2 regions of the Streptosporangium sp. NPDC001559 genome follow, and region 2 is predicted to be linked to the other one. Evidence: predicted binding sites of a transcription regulator. Region 2 holds the regulator's gene; the other holds the start of a gene.
The links. The regulator LexA, encoded in region 2, represses DNA repair genes until DNA is damaged. The targets are predictions, from matches to a motif close to TCGAACANNTGTTCGA.
Positions count from the first base shown of each region.

Region 1: ruvC (crossover junction endodeoxyribonuclease RuvC) is a predicted target of LexA. The motif match lies at 5,628-5,643, and genes of this name have one in related genera.

Region 1 covers NZ_JBIAVG010000029.1:49,208-58,457, reverse strand. Annotated here, with positions in the region: gene ACFYY8_RS40540 (alkaline phosphatase D family protein) at 1-1,166, shown strand, start outside; gene ACFYY8_RS40535 (MarR family winged helix-turn-helix transcriptional regulator) at 1,250-1,666, shown strand; gene ACFYY8_RS40530 (MFS transporter) at 1,709-2,929, shown strand; gene pdxT (pyridoxal 5'-phosphate synthase glutaminase subunit PdxT) at 3,000-3,590, shown strand; gene ACFYY8_RS40520 (YebC/PmpR family DNA-binding transcriptional regulator) at 3,594-4,346, shown strand; gene eis (enhanced intracellular survival protein Eis) at 4,415-5,572, shown strand; gene ruvC (crossover junction endodeoxyribonuclease RuvC) at 5,676-6,260, shown strand; gene ruvA (Holliday junction branch migration protein RuvA) at 6,257-6,877, shown strand; gene ruvB (Holliday junction branch migration DNA helicase RuvB) at 6,939-7,985, shown strand; gene yajC (preprotein translocase subunit YajC) at 8,212-8,580, shown strand; gene secD (protein translocase subunit SecD) at 8,667-9,250, shown strand, end outside.
Region 2 covers NZ_JBIAVG010000016.1:31,064-40,313, reverse strand. Annotated here, with positions in the region: gene ACFYY8_RS30785 (vitamin B12-dependent ribonucleotide reductase) at 1-1,353, opposite strand, end outside; gene nrdR (transcriptional regulator NrdR) at 1,438-1,899, opposite strand; gene ACFYY8_RS30775 (hypothetical protein) at 2,314-2,733, opposite strand; gene lexA (transcriptional repressor LexA) at 2,933-3,643, shown strand; gene leuS (leucine--tRNA ligase) at 3,720-6,206, opposite strand; gene ACFYY8_RS30760 (hypothetical protein) at 6,746-9,082, shown strand; gene ACFYY8_RS30755 (cytochrome P450) at 9,098-9,250, opposite strand, start outside.

The sequences.
Region 1 (9,250 bases), on a different contig from region 2:
TCACCGCCTACCGGCGCCTGGCCGAGGAGGAGCCGGACCTCGTCCTGCACCTGGGCGACTACCAGTACGAGTACGCCCGCGACACCTACACCATCCCCGGCGGCAACGTCCGCGACCACGAGGGGCCGGAGACCGAGACGCTGGCGAACTACCGGCAGCGGCACGCGCAGTACAAGACCGATCCCGACCTGCGGGCGGCGCACGCGGCGGCGCCCTGGCTGGTCGTCTGGGACGACCACGAGCTGGACAACAACTGGGCCGACGAGGTGCCGGAGAAGCCGGAGATCCCGCAACCGGGTTTCCTCACCCGGCGCGCCGCGGCCTTCCGCGCCTACTACGAGAACATGCCGCTGCGGCGTACCTCCATCCCCAGGGGGATCGACATGCAGATCTACCGGCGTGTCCGGTGGGGCGCCCTGGCCACCTTCCACATGCTCGACACCCGGCAGTACCGCGACGACCAGGGCTGTGGAGACGGTTACCGTGACTGCCCGGCCGCGACCGACCCGGCGCGCTCGATCACGGGGGAGGCCCAGGAGCGCTGGCTGCTCGACGGCTTCCGCCGGTCGCGGGCGCGGTGGGACGTCATCGGCCAGCAGGTCTTCTTCGCCCAGCGTGACAGTGACGCGGGGCCCGCCAAGGTGACCAGTCAGGACGCCTGGGACGGTTACGTCGCCTCGCGGCGGCGGATCACCCAGGGGTGGGTGGACGCGGGGGTGCGCAACCCGGTCGTGCTCACCGGCGACGTGCACGCCCACTGGGCGGCCGACCTCAAGCTCGACTACGACGACCCGACCACCCCCACGGTGGGCTCCGAGCTGGTCACGACCTCCATCACCACCGGAGGCGACGGCGCGGACTCCGACCCCGGGACGCAGCCGTTCCTCAAGATCAACCCGCACCTACGCTTCTACAACAACCAGCGCGGTTACGTGCTCACCCGGATCGAGCCGGACCTGCTGACCGCCGACTTCACGGTGCTCCCGCAGGTACGGCAGGCCGGTGCGCAGGCTCACGTGAAGGCGACCTTCGTGGTCGAGGACCGGGTGCCGGGCGTACGGCAGACCTATCTGCGCCCGGCCGCGCCTCCGGCGAGCCGGATGCCCACGGAGCCGGAGGCCGATCTCATCCGGGAGGTCGTCGACCTGGAGACCAGGCGCCCCTGAACCCCAACGGGACGACGCATGTCCAGCGTCGTCCCGTTTCTTCTGGAATAATAGTTAGACAGGCTAAGTTAGACTGGCTAACTATGACGACGGATGAACTCGCGGAGAACCTCTCCAAGGAACTGCGCCACCTGGTGCTGCTGTTGCGCCGCGCGGCGGCCGGGCAGCCGATCACCAGCCAGCAGTACGCCGTGCTCGGCTCACTTCAGGACGGCCCGCGCCGGATGACCGAGCTGGCCGAGGAACACGGCGTCCAGCTGCCGACCATGACCGTGCAGATCAACCGCCTCGAGGAGCCGGGACTGGTCGCGCGGGGCGCCGATCCCGCCGACGCCAGGGTCCGCACCGTCGAGCTCACCGACGAGGGCCGCGCCCGCCTGGTGGCCGTACGGCGCGCCAGGATCGCCTACCTGAGCGACAGGCTCGGTGCCCTCACCCCCGCCGAACGCGAGGCCGTCGCCGCGGCGCTGCCCGCCCTGGCCAAACTGGGCCGCCCCTGACGACCCCTTCCCCTCGTCCCCTTCTTCCAAGGAGCGCCTTCCATGTCCTCACAGAGCGGCGGCGGAATCCTGCGTCAGCCGATGTCCGTCTGGGCCACCGCGTTCGCCGCGGTCGTCGCCTTCATGGGCATCGGCCTGGTCGATCCGATCCTGCCCTCCATCGCCAAGGGCCTGAACGCGGGCCCGAGCCAGGTCTCCCTGCTGTTCACCAGCTACTTCCTGGTCACCGCGGTGGCCATGCTCATCACCGGCTGGGTCTCCAGCAGGATCGGCGGCAAGCGCACCCTGCTGCTCGGCCTGGCCCTGGTGGTTGTCTTCGCCGCCCTGTCCGGGACCTCGGGCAGCGTCGGCGAACTCGTCGGGTTCCGCGCCGGGTGGGGCCTGGGCAACTCCCTGTTCGTCGCCACCGCCCTCGCGGTGATCGTCGGGGCCGCCAGCGGAGGCGCGGAGGCGGCCATCGTCCTGTACGAGGCGGCCCTGGGCCTGGGCATCTCCATGGGGCCGCTGGTCGGCGCCGCCCTCGGCGACTGGAACTGGCGCGCCCCCTTCTTCGGCACCGCGACCCTCATGGCCGTCGGGTTCGTCCTCATCCTGACCCTGCTGAGGGCCACGCAGAAACCGGCCGCGCGCACCCGCCTGTCCGACCCGCTGCGCGCCCTGGCCCACGGCGGCCTGTCGACGACGGCGTTCACCGCGTTCTTCTACAACTTCGCCTTCTTCACCATCCTGGCCTTCACCCCCTTCATCCTCGGCATGTCGCCGTACGGCATCGGCGCGGTCTTCTTCGGGTGGGGCGTCTGTGTCGCGCTCGCCTCGGTCTTCGGCGCCCCCGCCCTGCAGCGCAGGATCGGCTCGGTCAACGTGCTCCACCTCTCGCTGGGGGCGCTCGCCCTGCTGCAGGTGGGCATCGCGCTGTCACAGCAGGCGGGGAGCCACCCGGGCGTCGTCGTCTTCGTCGTCCTGTCCGGCCTCCCGATCGGCCTGAACAACACCGTGTTCACCGAGGCGGCCATGGAGGTCTCCGACGCGCCGAGGCCGGTCGCCTCCGCCGGATACAACTTCGTGCGCTGGATGGGCGGCGCGCTCGCGCCCTACGTCGTCACCAAGCTGGGCGAGGAGGTGGGGCCCGCGGTGCCGTACGTCCTGGGCGCGGCCTGCTGCCTGGCGGGCATGGCCGTCCTGTACGGCAGGCGCCATCACATGAGGAGCCTGGAGCGGATCGACGTCGACCACACCTTCCAGGATGCCTCTGCCCCGGCTTGACCCGGTTTGGGGCGACGCGCACAGTGGCCATACGCTGAAGGGGCGTTCCAAGCCCCTTGAGAGGACCACTGTGAGCATCGCCCCGACCATCGGAGTGTTCGCCCTGCAGGGAGACGTGCGTGAGCACACGCGCGCACTGGAGGCGGCGGGTGCCAGGGCCGTCGCCGTACGGCGCCCCGGTGAGCTGGAGGCGGTCGACGGCCTGGTCATCCCCGGCGGGGAGTCGACCACGATGTGGAAACTCGCCGAGACCTTCGAACTCCTCGAACCGCTCAGGATGAGGATCAAGGGCGGCATGCCCGCCTACGGCTCGTGCGCGGGCATGATCATGCTGGCCGACCGGATCGAGGGCGGCATCGAGGGCCAGCAGACCATCGGCGGCATCGACATGGTGGTCCGCCGCAACGCCTTCGGCCGTCAGGTCGACTCCTTCGAGGCGGACCTCGACTTCGCGGGCCGGGGCTCGATACGGACGATCTTCATTCGCGCCCCGTGGGTGGAATCTGTCGGTTCCGATGTCGAAGTGCTGGCTCGGGCCGAAGCTGGGGATAGGATCGTCGCGGTCCGCCAAGGACCGCTGCTCGCCACGTCCTTCCACCCGGAACTTACCGGGGATGTCGGTGTGCATTCATATTTTGTTGACATGGTGAGGGAGCTCTAGCCGATGTCCGGCCACTCCAAATGGGCGACGACGAAGCACAAGAAGGCCGCGCTTGACTCCAAGCGGGGCAAGCTGTTCGCCAAGCTCATCAAGAACATCGAGGTCGCGGCCCGAACCGGCGGCCCCGACCCGGACGGCAACCCGACGCTGTACGACGCCATCACCAAGGCGCGCAAGAGCTCGGTCCCGATCGACAACATCGAACGCGCGCGCAAGCGCGGCGGCGGCCTTGAGGCGGGCGGCGCCGACTGGCAGACCATCATGTACGAGGGCTACGCCCCGGGTGGGGTCGCGGTGCTGATCGAGTGCCTCACCGACAACCGCAACCGCGCCGCCTCCGAGGTCCGCGTCGCCCTGACCCGCAACGGCGGCTCGCTGGCCGACCCGGGTTCGGTGTCCTACATGTTCAACCGCAAGGGCGTCGTGCTGGTGCCCAAGGGCTCGCTGAGCGAGGACGACGTGCTGACCGCGGTCCTCGACGCCGGCGCCGAGGAGGTCAACGACCTCGGCGACCAGTTCGAGGTCGTCTCCGAGGCCACCGACCTCGTCCCGGTCCGCAAGGCCCTGCAGGAGTCCGGCATCGACTACGACTCCGCCGAGTCCAGCTTCGTGCCGACGATGAACGTCCCGCTCGACGAGGACGGCGCCCGCAAGGTCTTCAGGCTGATCGACGCCCTCGAGGACAGCGACGACGTCCAGAACGTCTGGGCCAACTTCGACGTCTCCGACGATGTCCTGGAGAAGCTCGACGCCTGAACGGCCGTCGCGCCGGGCGGGACGGCCGATTCGCCCCGCCCGGACCACGCCGCCTAGGTTGGGTGGCTGTGGAGCTACGTGAACTGACCGCGGACGATCTCGACGCGGTGACGGACAATCGCAGGCGGGCCTTCGGACCGGTGTCGGAGACGGTCCAGCGGCAGTGGGTCGGGATGGTGACCCCGGCGCTCGAAGCGGGGAGATACCTCGGTCTCTTCGACGGCGCCCGCCTGGTCGCGACGAGCCGGATCAACGACTTCACCCAGTACTGGCACGGCAGGCCGATCTCCCTCGGCGGCGTCGCCTCGGTGACCGTCGCCCCGGAGGACAGGGGCGGGGGAGCCGGCCGGACCATCATGCTGGCCACCCTCGAACGCTGCGCCCGCCTCGGGCACCCGGTCTCCGCCCTCTACCCGGCCACCACCCACATCTACCGCTCGCTGGGCTGGGAGCACGCCGGGGCCATGCACCGGGCCGTACTGCCCGCCGAGGCGCTGCGGACCATCGGGCGGACCGAGCAGGTCCAGATCCGCAGGGCCGGGCCGGAGGACGCAGAGCGGATTGTCTCGGTCCTGCGGGGAGTCCACCTGGCCACCCGCGCCTGCGGCCCCGTCTGCTGGGACGCCGACGTCTGGCGGGCGCGCCTGGCGAACGGGGACGACTTCGTCTACCTCGCGCACGACGGCCTCGTCGTCTACCGCTGGCGCGATCAGGACCTGGAGGTTCCCGTCCTGGTCGCGGGCTCGGAGGCGACCGCGCGGACGCTGTGGTCCCTGGTCGGTTCCTCGGCCTCGATCGCCAGGTCCGTCCACGCGGTCGTGGCCCCCGACGACCCCGTCTTCTGGCTGATCGGGAACCGCCCGACGGACGAGGTGGGCCAGACCCGCTGGATGTTCCGCGTCGTCGACCTGGCCGCGGCGATCCGCGAGCGGGGTTTCCCGCCCGGCGTCACCCTCGACACCGTGATCCAGGTCGAGGACCCCCAGCGACCGGGGAACTCCGGGCCCTGGCACCTGTCCGTCTCCGGAGGGCGGGCGACGGCCGAGCCCGCGGGCACCCTCCCCCCGGCTCTGCCCGTCCTCACGGCGGGGGCGTTCTCCGCGCTGTTCTGCGGGGTCCCGGCCGCGACCCTGCGCAGGACCGGCGGACTGACCGGTCCCGCGGACGGCGACGCCGCCCTGGACGGGGCCTTCCACGCCAGGCCGTACATGCTGGACCACTTCTGAGGGGCGCCTTCCCGGGAACCGTGCGTCGTGTGCGCGCAGGCGGTAGAGTCTGGCACCGAACAGGTGTTCGGCGAGTGGAGGCGTGCCGGTGCGGTTGCCCGAACTGCGGGTGATGGGGGTCGATCCCGGGCTGACCCGGTGCGGGCTCGGCGCGGTCGAGGGACGGCCGGGGGCACCGCTGACCCTGGTCAAGGTCGGGGTCGTGCGCACCCCCGCGGAAGACGAGACCGGTGCGAGGCTCGTGGCGATCGAGGCGGGCATCGAGAGCTGGCTCGACGAGATCAAGCCGGACGCGGTCGCCGTGGAGCGGGTCTTCGCCCAGCACAACCTCAGGACGGTGATGGGCACCGCACAGGCCTCCGCGGTGGCGATCCTGTGCGCCTCCCGCCGGGGACTGCCGGTGGCGCTGCACACGCCCTCCGAGGTCAAGGCCGCGATCACCGGTAGCGGCACCGCGGACAAACGACAGGTCGGCACGATGGTGACCAGGCTCCTGCGCCTGGACGAGATGCCCAAACCCGCCGACGCCGCCGACGCCCTCGCCCTCGCGATCTGCCACGTGTGGCGGGGCGGGGCGCGCAACAGGCTCGCGGAGGCGGTCGCGAAGGCCGCCGCTCCCGGCACGAGCGCCGCCGCCTACTTCCGTGGCGGGGGCAGGGCCGGATATTCGAAGGGAAGCACGAAGTGATCGCCTCGGTGCGGGGACGGGTGGCCGCGATCGCTCCGGAGGGAGCGGTGGTCGAGGTCGGCGGGATCGGCGTGCTCGTCCACTGCACCCCCGGCACACTGGCGGCGCTGCGGGTGGGGGAGGAGGCCAGGTTGGCCACCTCGCTCGTGGTCAGGGAGGACTCCCTGACACTGTTCGGCTTCGGCACCGACGACGAGCGCCTGGTCTTCGAGCTGCTGCAGACGGCCAACGGGGTCGGCCCCAAGGTCGCCCTCGCCATGCTCGCCGTGCACACGCCGAACGCCCTGCGGATCGCGGTGGCGAGCGCCGACGTCAAGGCGCTGACCAGGGTTCCCGGAGTCGGCCCCAAGGGCGCTCAGCGGATCATCGTCGACCTCAAGGACAAGCTCGGCACGCCGGAGGAGGCGGTCAACGCCGCGCTCGACGGCACCGCCGCCGTCCCGCCCTGGCGCGACCAGGTGCACTCGGGCCTGGTCGGTCTCGGCTACTCGGTCAGGGACGCCGACGAGGCGGTCGCCACGGTGGCCGTCCAGGCCGACGCCGAGATCGCGCAGGGCAGGGTTCCCCAGGTCGCCGTGCTGCTCAAGGCCGCGCTTCGCGTGCTGAGCGTCCGGTGAGACAGAGCACGGGAAAGGCGGAGACGACGTGAGCGCAGAACGGGACCTGGTCTCACCCGAGATGGAGGGTGACGAGCGCCTGATCGAGGCCGCGCTGCGCCCCAAACGTCTTGAGGAGTTCATCGGCCAGGCGCGGGTGCGCGAGCAGCTCTCCCTGGTGCTGCACAGCGCGTTGCGGCGCAACCGTCCCCCCGACCACGTGCTGATGAGCGGCGCGCCCGGTCTGGGCAAGACGACCCTCTCGATGATCATCGCGGCGGAGCTCTCCGCGCCGCTCAGGCTCACCTCCGGGCCCGCCCTCGAACGGGCGGGTGACCTCGCGGCGATCCTGTCCACCCTCTCCGAGGGAGAGGTCCTCTTCATCGACGAGATCCACCGGATGGCCCGTCCCGCCGAGGAGATGCTCTACCTCGCGATGGAGGACTTCCGTGTCGACATCGTGGTCGGCAAGGGGCCGGGCGCGACCGCCATCCCGCTGGAGGTGGCGCCCTTCACCCTGGTCGGGGCGACCACCAGGGCGGGCCTACTGCCCGCGCCGCTGCGTGACAGGTTCGGCTTCGTCGCGCACATGGACTTCTACGAGGCCGCCGAGCTCGAACAGGTGCTGCACCGCTCGGCGCGGCTGCTCGGCCTGCGGCTCCCCGGCGACGCGGCGCACGAGATCGCCGGGCGTTCCCGGGGCACGCCCCGCATCGCCAACCGGCTGCTGCGCCGGGTGCGCGACTTCGCCGAGGTCCGGGCGGACGGGGTGATCAGCAGGGACGTCGCCGCCGCGGCGCTGAACCTCTACGAGGTGGACGCCGAGGGGCTCGACCGTCTCGACCGCGCCGTCCTGGGTGCCCTGCTCGGAAAGTTCGGTGGCGGCCCCGTCGGTCTGTCAACACTGGCGGTCGCGGTGGGGGAGGAGCCGGAGACCGTCGAGGTGGTCGCGGAGCCGTTCCTGGTACGGCAGGGCCTGCTGGCCCGCACCCCTCGCGGACGCGTCGCGACCGCGGCGGCCTGGGTCCACCTGGGGTTGACGCCCCCTCCCGGAGCCTTCGGCGCGGTGCCGATGCCCGGCCAGGGGCCTGACCTGCACGATCTTGGGGATGACCCCGCGGCTTCCTGACGTTGAGTTACGGTGAGAAAACGCACGGGGTTGATCACAAAAAGGTGACAACCGTATCAAAATGGGAACTTCCCCGCGCGCCAGAACGTGACCTCGTTGCCGCGCTCCTAACAGCTCGCCTAAACTCCGTGGCTTGGCTGGCTGTGTAGGCTGACGTGCTGAGCGCGGCGTGGCCTCACATGACGTCCGGCCCCGGCCGGTCATCCTTAACCGAAGGAGCGGCCCAATGGGCGGCAATTACTCCAGCCTTATCATGATCGCGCTGATGGTCGTGGTGTTCTACTTCCTGCTGATCAGGCCGCAGCGTAAGCGGCAGCAGGAGCAGTCACAGATGCAGAACTCCCTCACCCCGGGGACCCGCATCATGACCACTACCGGGCTTTTCGCGACTGTGGTGGCGATCGACGCCGAAGATGTGATCCTGGAGATCGCCCCCGGCGTCGAGACCCGCTGGGTCAAGGCCGCGATCGGGCGTGTGGTGGGCCCGGTCGACGACGCTCAGGGCGACGCCGAGAACACCGACACCGTGGATGACAATGTGGTGGAAACCGCGCAGTCGCCCGGTGACGACCAGGACTCGACGACCAAGAAGTGATAAGTAGGCTCGCCAACATTCCCTATAGCCGAAAGAACTGACGACCAGTGGCCCGACCGACCAGCGGCCAGAGCAGACCGGGGCGCGTGCTCCTACTGCTACTGGCGATTATTCTCGCCATGGGCGGGGTGATGCTCCTGAACAGGGCTTACACCCCCGAATATGGCCTCGACCTCGCCGGTGGCACGACAGTGACACTGCAGCCCGTCACCCCGAACGGCACGGCTCCCACAGAGGAAAGCCTGGATCTCGCCGTCGGCATCATCCGAAACAGGGTGAACGGCAGCGGTATCTCCGACGCCGAGGTCGCCAAATCCGGTGACAACATCGTCATCTCCGTCCCCGGAGTTGGCCAGGAGGAAGTCGTCAAGCTGGTCGGCACCACCGCGGAACTGCGTTTCCGTCAGGTGATGGCGGTCGCGGCCGGGGCACCCCAGCCGCCGGGGCAGATGCCCACCCAGGCGCCGACGCCGTCATCCTCCCCCTCCTCGACGGCTCCCGGCAAGAAGGGCGACAAGTCCCCCGCCCCGTCCGCCTCCCCCGCGGCCGAGCAGGGTACGAAGACGCCGGAGCCGACCGCGACGGCCGCCGCGAACCCGAGCGCCTCGCCCGCGGGCCGCGCCCTGTCGGCGGCGCTCCTCAACCCCAGCCCGGAGGCGACCCCGACCGC
Region 2 (9,250 bases):
GGAGTCGTAGGCGTGGCCGGTGGCCATGAGCAGCGCGCCCAGGTTGGCGTAGCCGATGCCGAGCTGACGGTAGGCCCGGGTGGTCCGGTCGATCTTCTCGGTCGGGAAGTCGGCGAAGGTGATGGAGACGTCCATCGCGGTGATGATCAGCTCGGTGAGCTTCACGAAGGCCGCGACGTCGAAGGTGTCGTCGTCCCTGAGGAACTTCAGCAGGTTGATGCTGGCCAGGTTGCAGGAGGAGTTGTCCAGGTGGAGGTACTCGGAGCAGGGGTTGCTCGCCGTGATGCGGCCGGTCTCCGGGCTGGTGTGCCAGTCGTTGATCGTGTCGTCGTACTGGACGCCGGGGTCCGCGCACTCCCAGGCGGCCTGGGCCATCTTCCTGAACAGGGACTTGGCGTCGACCTTCTCGATCACCTCGCCGGTGAGGCGGGCGCGCAGCCCGAAGTCACCGCCGTTCTCGACGGCACGCATGAACTCGTCGGAGACGCGCACGGAGTTGTTGGCGTTCTGGTACTGGACGGAGACGATGTCCTTGCCGCCCAGGTCCATGTCGAACCCGGCGTCGCGCAGCGCGCGGACCTTGTCCTCCTCGCGCGCCTTGGTCTCGATGAACTCCTCGATGTCGGGGTGGTCGACGTCCAGGACGACCATCTTGGCCGCGCGGCGGGTGGCGCCGCCGGACTTGATGGTGCCCGCCGAGGCGTCGGCGCCGCGCATGAAGGAGACGGGGCCGCTGGCCGTACCGCCGCTGGAGAGCAGTTCCTTGGAGGAACGGATCCGGGAGAGGTTCACCCCCGAGCCCGAACCGCCCTTGAAGATCACACCCTCTTCCTTGTACCAGTCGAGGATGGACTCCATCTGGTCGTCGACGGCCAGGATGAAACAGGCGCTGACCTGCTGCGGCGAGGCGGTTCCGACGTTGAACCAGACCGGCGAGTTGAAGCTGAAGACCTGGTTGACCAGGGCGTGCTTGAGCTCGTGGTCGAAGATCTCGGCGTCCTCCTCGGTCGCGAAGTAGCCCTCCTCGACCGCGGTCCTGGTGTAGACGCCGACCACCCGGTCGACGAGCTGCTTCAGGCTCCACTCGCGCTGCGGGGTGCCGACGGCGCCCCGGAAGTACTTGGTGGTCACGATGTTGGCGGCGTTGACCGACCAGGAGTCGGGGAACTCGACGCCCCGCTGCTCGAAGTTGACCGAGCCGTCCCGCCAGTTGGTCATGACGACGTCACGGCGCTCCCAGGTCACCTGGTCGTACGGGTGCACTCCGGGCGTGGTGAAGATGCGCTTCATCTTCAGTCCCTTGCGTGGCCGCTTACCCCCGCGCGCGACCGCGCCGTTGACCGTCTCCGTCATGACTTCCCCCTTCCGGGGCTCCACAGAGCCCCCAGTCGGACCAGTTCAACGCGCCGCGTACTCCCCCGGCGCCCGGGGACTGACTCAGTCGCGCCGTGCGGAACGCTCGGCGCGCAGCTGTTCGATCTCAGCCTCGAAGTCGGCCAGGGTCTCGAAGCCCCGGTAGACGGAGGCGAAACGCAGGTATGCCACCTCGTCGAGCTCGCGGAGCGGGCCCAGGATCGCCAGCCCCACCTCGTGGGCCGCGATCTCCGCGGCCCCGGTCGCCCGGATGCTCTCCTCGACCCGCTGGCCGAGCTGGGCCAGCGAGTCCTCGCTCACCGGGCGCCCCTGACACGCACGCCGGACACCGGCGATCACCTTGTCCCTGAAGAACGGCTCGGTCACCCCGCTGCGTTTGCTCACCATGAGCAACACCGTCTCCTGCGTGGTGAACCTGCGCCCGCACTCCGGGCAGGTGCGCCTGCGCCGGATGGCGCTGCCGTCCTCGGTCGACCGGCTGTCGATGACCCGCGTGTCAGGATGACGACAGAACGGACAGTGCACGCGTGTCGCCTCCCTGACTTGCCTAGCGGCTCACCTTCCTCGCGTTGCTCCGCCTGCTCTGCGATCTCCGTGCGGAGACGCTCACGCACGCCCTCGAATGGTCGAGATGCGGTAATAGAAACACAATCTATGGTGGAGCGGAATGATGAAGCCACTAGATGTTGTGGTCCAACCGTAGGAGTGTCGGACCATGAACGCAAGTTAGGAAGGCCCTCCCGAGCGAAGTCGCCGATCAGCGCAGCTCAAGGGCGTCAGCCGGGCGTGTCGCCCTTCCGGTACGGCCCGCGGGCGCCGTCCCGACGTGCGGGCGCCCCTCCCCGGGGCACGCGAACGGGCCGATCACCGGGATCCATTATCGGGTGAGCCCGGGGCGCGTCGTCACGCTCCGTCGCCGGCACCCCCGCCCGGCCCTCCTCAGAGCGCCCGGGACCCCCACTCGCCACAAGACTCACAGAGGCCCGTGGAGACCCCCTGGAAAGCCCCCTGGGAGGCGAAGGCCGCGTCCAGGAGGGCACCCGCCCAGAAGGCCGCCAGCACGAGGAGCGTGAGCGCCAGGACCGCCACGACCCTTCCCCTGCGGGTCAGCCTGACCGGGGCGCGCCCCCGCCGGACGGTCGCGCGCGCCGCCCTCCCCCCGGCGACGGCCCGCCTCCGCGGAGCCGCCGGAACCGTACGGCCCGCACGTCCCGCGGCCGTCCCACGGGGGCGCGCGACGGGCCGCCCGCCCCCGGCCGCCCCACGGCCCGCGTCCCTGGCGGCCGTCTCCCCGGTGCCCCTGACCAGCGTCAACGTGGGCCTGGTTGTCCTCGTGGCCGCCTTCACGGTGCCCCCCATCTCTTCGACCTGGCCGAACACATGTCGAAGAAAGATCGGCGAATCGAACACGATGTCGATCGAACTCCCGTACGATGTTGTACACCACGCCGCCACCGATTTCGAGGACCATTCGAACAAATGTTTGAGTATGATCTTCGGCGGAGGTACGGTCGCTGTGTGCGACGCAACCAATACAGACCGGGAGCGAGGAGATCATATGAGTGAGCGCGACGAGAGCGGCGCGGCCGTCAGTGACCTGGCGGTGCGCAGGCGTGACTCCCTCGGCCTCACCCCCAGACAGCGCAAGATCCTTGAGGTGATCCGCGACTCGGTGCAGCAGCGCGGCTACCCGCCGTCGATGCGCGAGATCGGCGAGGCGGTGCAGCTGACCAGCACCTCCAGCGTGTCGCACCAGCTGACGGCCCTGCAGCGCAAGGGCTACCTGCGCCGCGACCCGCACCGCCCGCGTGCCCTGGAGGTGCGCCTGCCCGGCGAGCCGGTGCTGTGGGTCGACCCCGACGCGAACGCCGATGAGACCTCGGTCAACCGCCCGACCGCGGCCTACGTGCCGCTCGTCGGCCGGATCGCCGCCGGTGGCCCGATCCTCGCCGAGGAGAGCGTGGAGGACGTCTTCGCCCTGCCCAAGCAGCTCGTCGGCGAGGGCACCCTCTTCCTGCTCCAGGTCACGGGCGACTCCATGATCGACGCCGCGATCGCCAACGGCGACTGGGTGGTCGTCCGCCAGCAGCCCGTCGCCGACAACGGCGACGTGGTCGCCGCGATGATCGACGGCGAGGCCACGGTCAAGACCTTCAAGCGCAAGGACGGCCACGTCTGGCTGGTTCCGCACAACGCGAACTACGACCCGATCCCCGGCGACGAGGCCACCGTCCTGGGCAAGGTCGTGGCGGTGCTGCGCAAGCTCTGAGGCGCCTCGACGGCATCTCTCCCGGAACGCGAGGAGTGACCCTCAAACCGAGGGTCACTCCTTTCTGCGTTCACGGTCAGGGAACGATGTTGACCAGCTTGGGGGCCCTGATGATGACCTTGCGGGGCGCACCGGACAGGAAGGTCTGCACCTTCTCCGACGCCAGCGCCAGGGCCTCCAGGTCGGCCTCGGAGATCTCCGGGGAGACCTCCAGGCGGTCACGGACCTTGCCCGCGACCTGTACGACGCAGGTGACGGTCTCCTGCACCAGCAGTGCCGCCTCCGCGACCGGCCAGCCGGCGGTGGCGACGGAGGCGGAGTGCCCCAGCCGCTCCCAGCCCTCCTCCGCCGCGTACGGCGCGACCAGGGACAGCATGACCGCCAGGGTCTCCGCGGCCTCGCGCACCGCCGGGTCTGCGGCACCGGGGCCCGAGTCGATGGCCCTCCTGGCGGCGGTCGTCAGCTCCATCATCCTGGCGATCGCGACGTTGAAGCGGTGCGAGTCGAGCAGCTTGGTGACCTCGTCCACGGTCCGGTGGACGACCTTGCGCAGCTCCAGGTCACCGGTGGAGAAGTCGGCGCCGGGCGCGGAGCCCGCACCGGCCTCGGCCATGACGCGGAAGGCCCTGGCCAGGAACTTCTGCGACGCGGCCGGGGAGACGTCGGCCCAGTCGATGTCGTCCTCGGGCGGGCCGGCGAACAGCACGGTCAGCCTGACCGCGTCGACGCCGTAGGTGTCGATCTGCTGGCCCAGGTCGACCCCGTTGCCCAGCGACTTCGACATCGCCTTGCCCTGGTTGATGACCTGCCCCTGGTTCAGCAGGCGCAGGAAGGGCTCGGTGAAGTCGAGCATGCCCATGTCGTGCAGGACCTTGGTGAAGAAACGTGAGTACAGCAGGTGCAGCACCGCGTGCTCGACGCCGCCGACGTACTGGTCGATCGGCCCCCACTTGCGGACCTTCTCCACGTCGAAGGGACCGTCCAGGTAGGTCGGGTCCACGTAACGCAGGTAGTACCACGAGGAGTCGACGAAGGTGTCCATCGTGTCGGTGTCACGCTTGGCCGCTCCGCCGCACTTGGGACAGGAGACGTTGACCCAGTCCTCGGCCGAGGCCAGCGGGGAGACGCCCTTGGGCGCCAGCGCCTCACCACGCATGTCGGGCAGGGTGACGGGCAGCTGGTCGTCGGGGACCGGGACCTCGCCGCAGTCCGCGCAGTGGATGATCGGGATCGGGCAGCCCCAGAAACGCTGGCGGGACAGCAGCCAGTCACGCAGGCGGAAGTTGACCGCCGCCCTGCCGGTCCCACGCCCGGCCAGCACCTCGGTGATCCTGTGGATGGCCTCGGCCTTGGACAGGCCGTCCAGCGGCCCCGAGTTGACCAGGGTGCCCTCACCCGCGGTGGCGATCCCGGTCTCCCCCGGGTCGGCCATGCCGGTGTGGACGACGACCCGTACCGGCAGGTCGAAGGCGCGGGCGAAGTCGAGGTCGCGCTGGTCGTGGGCGGGAACCGCCATGATGGCGCCGTGGCCGTAGTCGGACAGCACGTAGTCGGCCGCCCAGACCGGCATGCGCTCGCCGTTGACCGGGTTGATCGCGTAGCGGCCCAGGAAGACGCCGGTCTTCTCCTTCTCGGTGGACAGCCGGTCGATGTCGGACAGCTTCGCGACCTCGGCCCGGTAGGTCTCGAAGGCCTTCCGCTGCTCGTCGGAGACGATCTCCTCGGCCAGCGGGGCGTCCGGGGCGACGACGAAGAAGGTCGCGCCGTACAGCGTGTCGGGGCGGGTGGTGTAGACCGTGACCGGCTCGTCACGACCCTCGATCACGAAGTTGACGTCCGCGCCCTCGGACCTGCCGATCCAGTTGCGCTGCATGGTCAGCACGCGCTCGGGCCAGCCGCCCTCCAGCTGGACCATGTCGTCCAGCAGCCGGTCGGCGTAGTCAGTGATCTTGAAGTACCACTGGGTCAGCTCCCTGCGGACGACCTCGGCGCCGCAGCGCTCGCACCTGCCTCCGACGACCTGCTCGTTGGCCAGCACGGTCTGGTCGTTGGGGCACCAGTTGACCAGGCCGCCCTTGCGGTAGGCCAGGCCGCGTTCGAAGAAGCGCAGGAACAGCCACTGCGTCCACCGGTAGTAGGTGGCGTCGCTGGTGTGCAGGCGGCGGGACCAGTCGAAGGAGACCGCGTAACGCTTGTAGGAGGCCGCCTGGGTCTCGATGTTGGCGTAGGTCCACTCGGCCGGGTGCGCGTCACGCTTGATGGCGGCGTTCTCCGCGGGCAGGCCGAAGGAGTCCCAGCCGATCGGGTGCAGCACGTTGTAGCCGCGCTGGAACCAGTAGCGCGACACGATGTCGCCGATGGCGAAGGCCTCGGCGTGCCCCATGTGCAGGTCGCCCGAGGGGTAGGAGAACATGTCGAGCATGTAGCGACGCTCACGCGGGTCCGCGGGGTCGTCGGAGGCGTGGAACGGGTCCAGTTCCTCCCACCGCCGCTGCCACTTGACCTGCAGTGCCTGCGGATCGTAGTGCTGCTCGTCGCTGTTCACGTCGGCTCGCTCGCTCACGTCAATCTTCCCTCGGTATACGTCTGCTGCGATGATCTGACCCGTCCGGCCCAATAGAAAAACCCTCCGCTCATGCGAAGGGCAGCCGCACCGGCGGGCGTTTAACGCCGAGAAGGCCGATGCGGCCCGGTAAGCAGCAGGGTCGCGGCACGCATACGGCAAGACTATCGCAGTCCGCAAGCCGTATTCGTGGCCTGGGGAAACGAATTGGATCACGGTAAACGGAGGACGCCCGTCCGGCGATCCAGCACAATAAGAGCAATCACGTGCCTGGAGCGGGCCGAGACCTGATGGGGACACATCCGTTGTGACCTCGCATGTCCCGTCAGTTTACTCTTCTCACCGTGGCACACTCAGTCGAGCCGGGGCAGGGCCCGGATCCCTTGGAGGCCGGCCTGCCGATGCAGGATCCACCGACCGACCCCACAGGACTCCAGTTCAGGGGGGCGTTCTCCGGTTTCCCTGCGAACATCCCTGCCTCCCGTGAGACCATGCCGAATACCCATAATTCGGGCACCCGTGCGGAAGGTAAGGAAGCCATGGCCCCGGAGCAGCCCAGCCAGCCCCACCTGCCTCCGGCATGGCCGGAGGCGGCGGAGACGACGTCCGGCTGGGCGAACGGCTCCTTCGGCACCTCGTCGCCACGACTTCCCCTCCCCCATGAGGAGCCGGCCTCCCCCGCCGACGGTCAGGGGCAACCGGGCGCCGGCTGGGAGCAGGCGGGGGCGAGCACGCCCGAATACGGCTGGAGCCAGTCGACGCCGTCCCAGGTCCCCAACGGGGTCCCCAACGGAACTCCCAGCGGGTCCTCCAACGGCTCCGCGGCCCTCGGCGGCGGCTGGGACCAGGCGCTGGCCTCCCCTTCGGGGGGCGCGCCCGACGACATGGAGACTCCCCGGCAGGGCGTCCCCGCCCAGCCTCCCGTCACCGATCCGGCGTCCGGCTGGAACTCCCCGGTGGGGACCGGTTGGGACCAGGCAGCCCGTACGGCGCCCGCCGACCCCCGGGACCGCCCCGCCTCCAGTGCCACGACCAGCTGGAGCGACGCGTTCACCCCGCAGCCGAAGGACGCCCTCAGGCCGGACCCCGACCTGACCGGCGGATACGAAGGTCAGCTCCCCGAGGCCGTTCCCGTGAGTGCCGAGCCCCGATGGGACCCGCAGCCCCCGGCGGAGACGGCGCCCGCCGACAACCCGGTGTGGCCGCCCGCCACCGCCGAGAACACCGGGTGGCCGTCCACCACCCCGCAGGACGACGCCGTACGGCCGCCCGCCGCTGGAAACGCCTCCTGGCCGTCCGCCGCGCCGCAGGACAACGCCGTGTGGCCGCCAACGGCCCAGGCGAACGGTTCCGCCTGGCCGTCCGCCTCGGCCGAGAACACCGGATGGCCGCCCGCCGCGCAGGCCTCCGCTCCGGCCGCGGGGCTCACCGTGCCCACGGGAGACCCGGCGCCCGGGGCCACCGCGTGGCCGTCGGCCGTACCCGGGGACAATCCCGTGTGGCCGCCCTCCGCGGCCGAGGGAACCGTGCGGGACCCGCTGTCGCACACGTGGTCGACCCCTCCTCAGGAGGAGCCGGCCCGTGACGGCGCGCCCTTCGACGAGGGCGCCGCCCGGGGCAGCTTCGGTGTGCCGAACAACCCCGCCGTCTGGGCCCTCGCCGCGACGACCGCGCCCGAGCCCACCCCGCGTGCCGACCCGCTGACCGACCCGCTCAGCTCCCCCCGCAACGCCCCGCCGGTCGACCCGTTGAGCGGCCCGCTGAACAACCCTCTGAACGACCCACTGAACGACCCGCTGACGGCTCCCGCCTACGACGCGTCCGCGACACGGCATCCGGCCGACCTTCCATTCCCGCCGCAGGCTCAGCCCTTCGGGCAGCCTGGACAACCGGCTCACCCGGGGCATCCTGGACAACCGGGGCTGCCCGGGCAGCCGGCTCACCCGGGACAGCCCGGGCAGCATGAGTTCGGCCACCCCGGGCAGCCCGGCCACCACCTGAGCCAGGACCCGTCCGACCCCAACAGGCGTTTCGTCACGGCGGGCCAGATCAGCGGCCCGAAGACCCCTCCGCCCGAACGTCAGCAGGAGCTGTGGGACACGGTCTTCGGCGACAACTACCAGGCCATGGGGAACGAGGACGACTTCGACGAGCAGGGCAGGCCGGTCTGGGTCTTCGCGCTGGTCGGGTCGGTGGTGATCGCGCTGGTCGGCGCGTTGCTGTGGGCGTTCATGGCCGGTCCGCTCGCCGCGACGAACGAGGCGGACCCCGCTCCCAGCGCCAAGCCCTCCGCCACGTCCAAGAAGCCGCCGAAGTCCCAGACGGTCGGCCGCCTGCCGCGTTTCCCCGGCAAGGCGTCCCCGGTCTCGGGCACCCTGGCCGACCAGGCTGCGGCGATCAGTGTGGCGCGGCTGGGCGGAGAGTGGCGGGAGGACCAGCGCAGGACCGTGCCCACGGTCTACGGTTTCACCACCCGTCAGTACGTCGCCGCGGGCACCGACTCGGCCGGTAGGACACAGTTCGCCCAGCTGATGTCGGGGGTTCTCCCGCCCCGGCTGAAGGACAAGTACACCTCGCCGGAGAATCTCTCCCCCGTGACCAACGCGGTCGCCGCCTCGGCGCGCAAGAAGTTCTTCCCCGAGGACAACACCGCCCGCAAGACCGCCCAGCAGTCCCTGACCGTCAACGGCCTGCCCGGACAGCTGTCCGCCTACGAGATCACCACGGGCGACACGAAGACCACCATGGTCGTGGCGGCCGTGAGCACCGGTGCCGACCTTCCGTCGATCGTCTACATGTCGGTGCCCGACAGCAAGAAGGAGCTGCTGCCGGACATCAACACCGTCTTCACCTCGATCAAGGCGCTCTCCTCGTAGGGTCTGCGTCCGGTCTCAGAAGTCGCACTCAAGGTGCTTGATGCCGTTGATGAAGCTGGAGCGCAGCCGGACCGGTTCGCCGACGGAGCGAATGTGCGGAAGCCGGGTGAACAGCTCACGGAACATCACGGAGATCTCCCTGCGGGCCAGGTGCGCGCCCAGGCAGAA